2 regions of the Sinorhizobium sp. NG07B genome follow, and region 1 is predicted to be linked to the other one. Evidence: riboswitches for the same ligand, from Rfam matches in the RefSeq annotation. Region 1 holds a riboswitch; the other holds the start of a gene.

Evidence for each region. A riboswitch is a leader RNA that binds a small molecule or an ion and turns the genes downstream of it on or off. The one in region 1 is predicted to bind S-adenosylmethionine.
Region 2: it holds a riboswitch for S-adenosylmethionine, as region 1 does, so the genes downstream of both, CO664_RS01820 (O-succinylhomoserine sulfhydrylase) here and metA (homoserine O-succinyltransferase) in region 1, are expected to answer to the same signal.

Annotation. Positions count from the first base shown of each region.
Region 1 is NZ_NWTD01000005.1:168,445-172,639, reverse strand. Features, by position in the region: gene leuD (3-isopropylmalate dehydratase small subunit) at 1-339, shown strand, start outside; gene CO664_RS18695 (RidA family protein) at 351-731, shown strand; gene CO664_RS18690 (MoxR family ATPase) at 780-1,619, shown strand; gene CO664_RS31705 (NUDIX domain-containing protein) at 1,616-1,915, shown strand; SAM riboswitch at 2,252-2,329, shown strand; gene metA (homoserine O-succinyltransferase) at 2,391-3,314, shown strand; gene CO664_RS18675 (VWA domain-containing protein) at 3,314-4,195, shown strand, end outside.
Region 2 is NZ_NWTD01000001.1:365,969-370,163, reverse strand. Features, by position in the region: tRNA gene CO664_RS01830 (tRNA-Gly) at 102-176, opposite strand; gene CO664_RS01825 (2'-deoxycytidine 5'-triphosphate deaminase) at 271-1,368, opposite strand; SAM riboswitch at 1,444-1,522, shown strand; gene CO664_RS01820 (O-succinylhomoserine sulfhydrylase) at 1,565-2,749, shown strand; gene CO664_RS01815 (CDP-alcohol phosphatidyltransferase family protein) at 2,802-3,416, opposite strand; gene apaG (Co2+/Mg2+ efflux protein ApaG) at 3,528-3,920, shown strand; gene CO664_RS01805 (Hsp33 family molecular chaperone) at 4,035-4,195, opposite strand, start outside.

The sequences.
Region 1 (4,195 bases):
CTCCTCGATTTCGGCATCCGCTGCGTCATCTCGACGTCTTTCGCCGACATCTTCTACAACAACTGTTTCAAGAACGGCATCCTGCCGATCGTCGTCAGCCAGGCCGACCTCGACAAGCTGATGGACGATGCCAACCGCGGCTCCAATGCCGTCTTGTCTGTCGATCTGGAAGCCCAGGAAATCACCGGCCCGGACGGCGGTTCGATCAAGTTCGAGATCGATGCCTTCAAGCGCCATTGCCTGCTGAACGGCCTCGACGACATCGGCCTGACGCTCGAAAAGGCGGGCGCCATCGACAGCTTCGAGAAGTCGACCGCCGCATCGCGCCCCTGGGCCTGAACGGCTCGCGGATGACGCGCAGGCTGATTTCGACCGGATCGCCCTTCGAGAAGACGGCAGGCTATTCGCGTGCCGTCGTCAAGGGCGACTGGTGCTTCGTCTCCGGCACGACCGGCTACGACTACGCCAGCATGACCATGCCGAAGACGGTCGAGGAACAGGCGCGCAACTGCCTGAAGACGATCGAGGCTGCGCTGAAGGAAGCCGGCTTCTCGCTCTCGGACGTCGTGCGCAATCATTACTACGTCACCGACGCCAGCTTCGCCGACCGGGTCTTCCCGATTTTCGGCGGGGTTTTCGGCGAGATCCGCCCAGCCGCGACGATGGTCGTTTGCGACCTGATCCGCCCGGAAATGCTGATCGAAATCGAGGTCACGGCATTTCGCGGGTGAGGCGGGATCGGTTTTCGCGCATTCATCAACCTCGAGAGTAGCAGGTCCATGCAGTTTGAAGGTACCGCCGACTATATTGCCGACAAGGACCTGATGGTCGCCGTCAATGCGGCGATAAGGCTGGAGCGGCCGCTGCTCGTCAAGGGCGAGCCAGGCACCGGCAAGACCGAGCTCGCCCGCCAGATCGCCGCGGCACTTGGCCTCGACCTCATAGAGTGGAGCGTCAAATCGACCACCAAGGCGCAGCAGGGGCTCTACGATTACGACGCCGTCTCGCGGCTGCGCGACAGCCAGCTCGGCGACGCCCGCGTCAACGACGTGAAGAACTATATCCGCAAGGGCAAGCTCTGGCAGGCTTTCGAGGCGTCGGAAAAGGTGGTGCTGCTGATCGACGAGATCGACAAGGCGGACATTGAATTTCCCAACGACCTCTTGCAGGAACTCGACCGGATGGAGTTCCACGTCTACGAGACCGGCGAGACGATCCGCGCGCGGCACCGGCCGATCGTCGTCATCACTTCGAACAACGAAAAGGAACTGCCGGACGCCTTCCTGCGCCGCTGCTTCTTCCACTATATCCGCTTTCCCGATGCCGAGACGCTCGCCCGCATCGTCGAGGTCCACTATCCGGGCATCCGCAAGACCCTGCTATCGGCGGCCCTTGCCGCCTTCTACGGCATCCGCGAGGTGCCGGGGCTCAAAAAGAAGCCCTCGACCTCCGAGGCTCTCGACTGGATCCGCCTTCTGGTCGCCGATGAGATCGATCCGGCCGACCTGCGCGCCGATCCAAAATCGATGCTGCCGAAGCTGCACGGCGCCCTTTTAAAGAACGAGCAGGACGTGCACCTGTTCGAGCGCCTGGCCTTCATGGCGCGCCGCGACGCATGAGCCCGGACGCGCAAAAGGTCCTGATCTACGCCACCTGGCGGGGTTCGCTGCTGGTCTTCGACGAACCGGATTTTCCCGAAATCGAGCTGCAGGTGCCGGGCGGCACGATTGAGCCGGGCGAGAGCCCGGAAGGCGCGGCCCCTCGGGAATTTTTCGAGGAGACCGGGCTCACGCTGCCGGACACGGCGACGCAATTCGCCACCCGGGATTTTCGCTACGGGAAAGGTGATAGGGAAATCTGCCATCGCCGCCACTATTTCCACGTCGCCCTTGAAGGCGAACAGCGGCAAACATGACTGCATCACGAAATGACGCCGGACGGCGGTGGAGCGCCGATCCGCTTCCGCTTCTTTTGGATGAGCCCCGACAAGGCCGTCACGCGTCTGGGGTACGGAATGCAGGAAGGTCTGGACTTGCTGCAGTGCGCGACGCTTCGCCCTTTTCCTCGGGTTTGCCCCTCTCCTCGGGCTTAACCCGAGGACTAGCCCCCGCTCGCGGGGGGGGGAGAGCTTGGGCGCCGCCGCGAGTCCCTTCTCCCCGTTGAACGGGGAGAGGTGGCCGGCAGGCCGGATGAGGGGCCGCAAACCCCAAGACTCCTTTTCCATTGACCACCTGCCCCGCGCCACGCTATCAAACGATCCTGTGGTGATTTGGCCGGCCGGCTTGCAGCCACGTTAAAGAAATCGCTAAAGGGCCGAGGAAAGAACGGATTTCCGAGGACCGGTCGCGATCATCTCGCCGCCGGTTTTTTTGTATTGATCGAGTGGAACCATGCCCATCAAGATTCCCGATACGCTGCCCGCCTTCGAAACGCTCGTCAACGAGGGCGTGCGGGTGATGACCGAGACGGCGGCGGTCCGCCAGGACATCCGGCCGCTGCAGATCGGGCTCTTGAACCTGATGCCGAACAAGATCAAGACGGAAATCCAGATCGCCCGGCTGATCGGCGCGACGCCGCTGCAGGTGGAGCTGACGCTGGTGCGCATCGGCGGCTACCGGCCGAAGAACACGCCAGAGGAGCATCTCTTCGCCTTCTACGAGACCTGGGAGGAGGTCAAGGGCCGCAAGTTCGACGGCTTCATCATCACCGGCGCCCCGGTCGAGACGCTCGACTATGAAGAGGTCACCTATTGGGACGAGCTCAAGCGCATCTTCGACTGGACGGAAACGCATGTGCACTCGACGCTGAACGTCTGTTGGGGCGCGATGGCGGGGATCTACCACTTTCACGGTGTTCCGAAATATCCGCTCAAGGAAAAGGCCTTCGGCGTCTATCGCCACCAGAACCTCAAGCCCTCGTCGGTCTATCTGAACGGCTTTTCCGATGACTTCGCCGTCCCCGTGTCGCGCTGGACCGAGGTGCGCCGCGCCGATATCGACCGGGTTCCGAGCCTCGAGATCCTGATGGAATCGAAGGAGATGGGCGTTTGCCTGGTGCACGAGAAGAAGGGCAACCGGCTCTACATGTTCAATCATGTCGAATATGATTCAACTTCGCTTTCGGACGAATATTTCCGCGACGTCGATGCCGGCGTGCCGATCAAGCTGCCGCACGACTACTTTCCGCACAATGATTCGACCCTGCCGCCGCAGAACCGCTGGCGCAGCCATGCGCATCTCTTCTTCGGCAACTGGATCAACGAGATGTACCAGACGACACCCTACGAGCTCGAAAAGATCGGCAGCGGAGAGTGATGTTCATCCCCTTCTTCCTCGAACTGAAGGCAGAGAAGATCCCGGTGACGCTTCGGGAGTTTCTGTCGCTGATCGAGGGAATGGAGAAGGGGATCGCCGCCTTTGACGTGGAGGCCTTCTATTTTCTGGCGCGCACGGCGCTGATCAAGGACGAGCGCTACATCGACCGCTTCGACCGGGTGTTCCGGCATTGCTTCGCCGGGCTCCAAGCGGTTTCCCCGTCGCAGAATGTTGCCGAAGTGGCGATCCCCGAGGAATGGCTGAAGAAGCTCGCCGAGAAATATCTGACCGAGGAGGAGAAGAAGCTCGTCGAGGCGCTCGGCGGTTTCGACAGGCTGATGGAGACGCTGCGCCAGCGGCTTGCCGAGCAGACCGGCCGTCACCAGGGCGGCTCGAAATGGATCGGCACGGCCGGCACCTCGCCCTTCGGCGCCTATGGCTACAATCCCGAAGGTATCAGGATCGGCCAGGAAGGCTCGCGTCATCGGCGTGCGGTCAAGGTCTGGGACCGGCGCGAGTTCAAGGACTACGACGACACAGTCGAGCTCGGTACCCGCAACATCAAGGTGGCGCTGAAGCGGCTCAGGCGCTGGGTGCGCCAAGGGGCGGCCGACGAACTCGACCTCTCCGGCACGATCCGTTCCACCGCCGAGCACGGCTATCTCGACGTGGTCACCCGGCCGGAGCGCCGCAATGCCGTCAAGCTCCTGATGTTCTTCGACGTCGGCGGATCGATGGACGACCACATCCGCATCGTCGAGGAGCTGTTCTCGGCGGCCCGCGCCGAGTTCCGCCAGATGGACTATTTCTACTTCCACAATTGCGTCTATGAGGGCCTGTGGAAGGACAATCGCCGCCGCCGCGCCGACATTACCCGCACC
Region 2 (4,195 bases), on a different contig from region 1:
AGCGGAACTTAGCGGGATGCTGCAGCGCTGACCATAGGCCGGCCCTCGGCAGGGCCGCGCATTCTTAAAGCCGGTCGGGCGAATACGGAAGGAAGGGAAAATGGAGCGGGTGATCGGGATCGAACCGACGACATCAAGCTTGGGAAGCTGGCGTTCTACCACTGAACTACACCCGCGTCTGAAGCGGAAATTTCCCCAATGGTCGCGATCTGTCAAGCGTCTAGATGATTCACTGCTCTATTGGAGCAGTGAATCATCCAGCTATTGGGCTCACTCGGCGCGAAAATGCTTGGAAAGCTTCAGGCCCTGCGCCTGGTAGTTCGAGCCGAGATCGATGCCGTAAAGACCTTCCGGACGCTCCAGCATGTGCTCGTAGATCAGCCGGCCGACGATCTGCCCGTGTTCGAGGATGAAGGGCACTTCGTGGCTGCGGACCTCGAGTACTGCGCGGCTGCCGCTGCCGCCGGCTGAGGCGTGGCCGAACCCCGGATCGAAGAAGCCGGCATAATGGACGCGGAACTCGCCGACCAGCGGATCGAAGGGCGTCATTTCGGCGGCGTAGAGCGGCGGCACATGAACTGCCTCGCGCGACACGAGGATGTAAAACTCGTCCGGATCGAGGATCAGGTCGTCGCGGCCGCGGCTATAGAGCGGCTCCCAGAAATCAAAAACGGCGTGCTCCGCCTTCTTGTCGACGTCGACCACCGACGTGTGATGCTTGCCGCGATAGCCGATCAGGCCGTCCGGGCCGGTGCCCTTGAGGTCGATCGACAGCGCAATGCCGCCGCCGGTGATGTTGGGCCGCTCGCTGGCGACGAGCACGTCGCTTTCGTGCAAGCCCAGCAGTTCTTGCTCGGAAAGAACGGAGTGGCCGACGCGGAAACGGATCTGCGAGAGACGCGAGCCGCGGCGAACGACGATCGGAAAGGTCCGCGGACTGATCTCGAGATAAAGCGGCCCGCTGTAGCCGGCGGGGATCTTGTCGAACTCCTGCGCCCTATCGGTGATGACGCGCGTGAAGATGTCAAGGCGACCGGTCGAACTCTTCGGATTGGCCGACGCCGACATGGTCTCCGGCAGCGTCAGGCTCTCCATCAGCGGCACGATATAGACGCAGCCGGTTTCCAGCACCGCGCCCTCGCGAAGATCGATGACGTGCAGCTTCAGGCGGTCGAGCTTGTCGGCGACGAGATGCGCCGGTCCCGGCATGAAGCTCGCCCGGACGCGAAACGCCTTGGATCCGAGCCGAAGATCGAGGCTCGCCGGCTGGATCTGGTCATCATCCAGCGGCTTCTCGCTCTTCAGACGTCCCGTGGCAAACAGCGCGGCAATTGCGCGGTCGGCCAGAATCCCTGTGTCGCGGCCCATTCCGATCCTCATTCTCAGTTGCCAGACAAAACCAAACTCCGGGAATTGACGCAAGCGCGGCCAGGCAGTATTGGAGCTTTATCCCGTGGTGATTTGGCCGGTCGGCTTGCAGCCACGTTAAACAAGTAGCTAAAAAGGCCGGGTGTCAAACCGGTCGTTTCGCGGCCGGTTTTTTTGTTCTGAAGGTGATCGTCGCATGAGCAAGACCTGGCGCCCGGCAACCCAACTCGTCCACGGCGGGACCACCCGCTCGCAGCACGGCGAGACCTCGGAAGCGATCTTCCTGACACAGGGCTTCGTCTACGAAAGCTCGGAAGCGGCGGAAGCCCGCTTCAAGGGCGAGACCGACGGCTTCATCTATGCCCGCTACGGAAGCCCGACCAACGACATGTTTGAGAAGCGCATGTGCATGCTCGAAGGCGCCGAGGATGCGCGCGCCACGGCCTCCGGTATGGCGGCGGTTTCGGCGGCGATCCTCTGCCAGGTCAAGGCGGGAGACCACATCGTCGCCGCCCGCGCCCTCTTCGGCTCCTGCCGCTGGGTGGTCGAAACGCTCGCTCCGAAATACGGCGTCGAATGCACGCTGGTCGACGGCCGCGAGCTTGCCAACTGGGAAAAGGCGGTGCGGCCGAACACCAAGGTCTTCTTCCTCGAGAGCCCGACCAACCCGACGCTGGAGGTGATCGACATCGCCGGCGTCGCCAGGCTCGCCGACCAGGTGGGCGCCAAGCTCGTGGTCGACAATGTCTTCGCGACGCCGCTCTTCCAGAAGCCGCTGGAGCTGGGCGCCCATGTCGTCGTCTATTCCGCCACCAAGCATATCGATGGCCAGGGCCGCTGCCTCGGCGGCGTCGTGCTTGCCGACAAGGAATGGATCGACGAGAACCTGCACGACTATTTCCGCCACACCGGCCCTGCCATGTCGCCCTTCAACGCCTGGACGTTGCTCAAGGGCATCGAAACGCTGCCGCTGCGCGTCAGGCAGCAGACGGAAAACGCCCGCCGCATCGCCGACTTCCTCGCTGAGCAGCCCCAGGTGGCGCGCGTCATCTATCCGGGCCGCAAGGACCATCCGCAGGCCGACATCATCGCCAAGCAGATGACCGGCGGCTCGACGCTGGTCGCCTTCGAGCTGAAGGGCGGCAAGGATGCGGCCTTCGCGCTGCAGAACGCCCTTGAGATCGTTCGGATTTCCAACAATCTCGGCGATTCCAAGAGCCTGATTACACATCCGGCGACGACGACGCACAAGAACCTCACCGACGAGGCCCGTACCGAACTCGGCATCTCGGCCGGAACCGTACGGTTCTCGGCCGGGATCGAAGACAGCGACGACCTTGTCGAGGATTTCGCCAAGGGACTGAAGTCGATCCGCGCCTGAACCGTCCAATTTCAGGTGACCTCAGCCGCCCGGCCCGCGCCGGGCGGCTTTTTCATGACCCGTCACGAAAGGTGAGACGCGCGAGAACGATGCGCGACAGGGCAGTGTAGAGGCATAGGACGGCGAATATCGCCGCCAGCACAGGGAACCGGTGCGGAAACAGGCAGACGGCCACGAAGAAGACGATCGTCTCGGTCGCCTCCGCAAGCCCGGTGGTGAAGTAGATCGACTTCGCACCACGGATCTCGGTCGACAGTGCGCGCTTCTCGGCGATCGCGGCGAAGGCGAGGAAGCTCGAGCCGTTGACATAGAAAGCGAAGAGCAAGAGCCCCCCGGCAAACCCGTTGGCCGCCGGATCGGCGGCGATGAAGGCCAGCGGGATCGCGCCATAGAAGGCGAAGTCGAGAACGATGTCGAGAAAACCGCCGAAATCGGTCTTGCGGCTCGCGCGCGCCACTGCCCCGTCGAGGCCGTCGCAAAGCCGGCTCAGGAGAATGAGAGCCGCACCCGCCACGTAGTAATGCAAGGCAATCAGGACGGCCGCGGCAAGTCCAAGACAAAGGCCGGCGACCGTGACCGCATCGGCGCCCAAGCCCCGCTTGGCGAGGGCGGCGCCGAGCCGGTTCAGGATAGGATCGAGATGCCTGCGCGCCGCGCCGTCGAGCATATTCCCCTGCCTTGCGTGAAAATCGTAAGGACCCGTATAATCCTGCCGTTATTCTTCACGAAACCTTATCGCTGTATGATACTCGAGCAGTTTTGAAACAGGATGTCGAACATGTACCGTGCGCTGACACGCGACATAGAGGTCACGGTGGAGCCGTACTATCTCGAAGAACAATCGGATCCGGATGATAGCCGCTATGTCTGGGGCTACCGCATCGTCATCTCGAACCATTCCGAAATCGCGGTTCGGCTGATGACCCGCTACTGGCACATCACCGACGAGAACGGCCAGGTGGACGAGGTCAGCGGTCCAGGCGTCATCGGCGAGCAGCCGCTGCTCAATCCCGGCGACACCTACGAATATTCCTCCGGCTGCCCGCTCGACACCCCCTCCGGCGTCATGTTCGGCCACTACAGCATGGAGGCCGAAGACGGAGAGACCTTCAATGTCGCCATCCCCGCCTTCTCGCTCGATTCTCCCGGACTGGTGCGGACGCTGAACTAAAGCCCGTCGCGTTCAAACGTATTCACGCGGCGCGCCTTAGGTCTTTGTTTTTGTGCATGTCGTTATCCCAAAACCGCTGCACACTTTTGGGCGACATGCATTAGCCGCCCGCCTTTATTGAGATCGCACCTCGCTCGCCTCGAAGCGATAGTCGGTGGAGCAGAACTCGCAGGTGACCTTGATCTCGCCGTCCTCGATGCTGTGCTCGATATCCTCCTCGCTCAGTCCCTCCAGGACCTCGCGTATCTTGTCACGCGAGCAGCTGCAGCGATCGT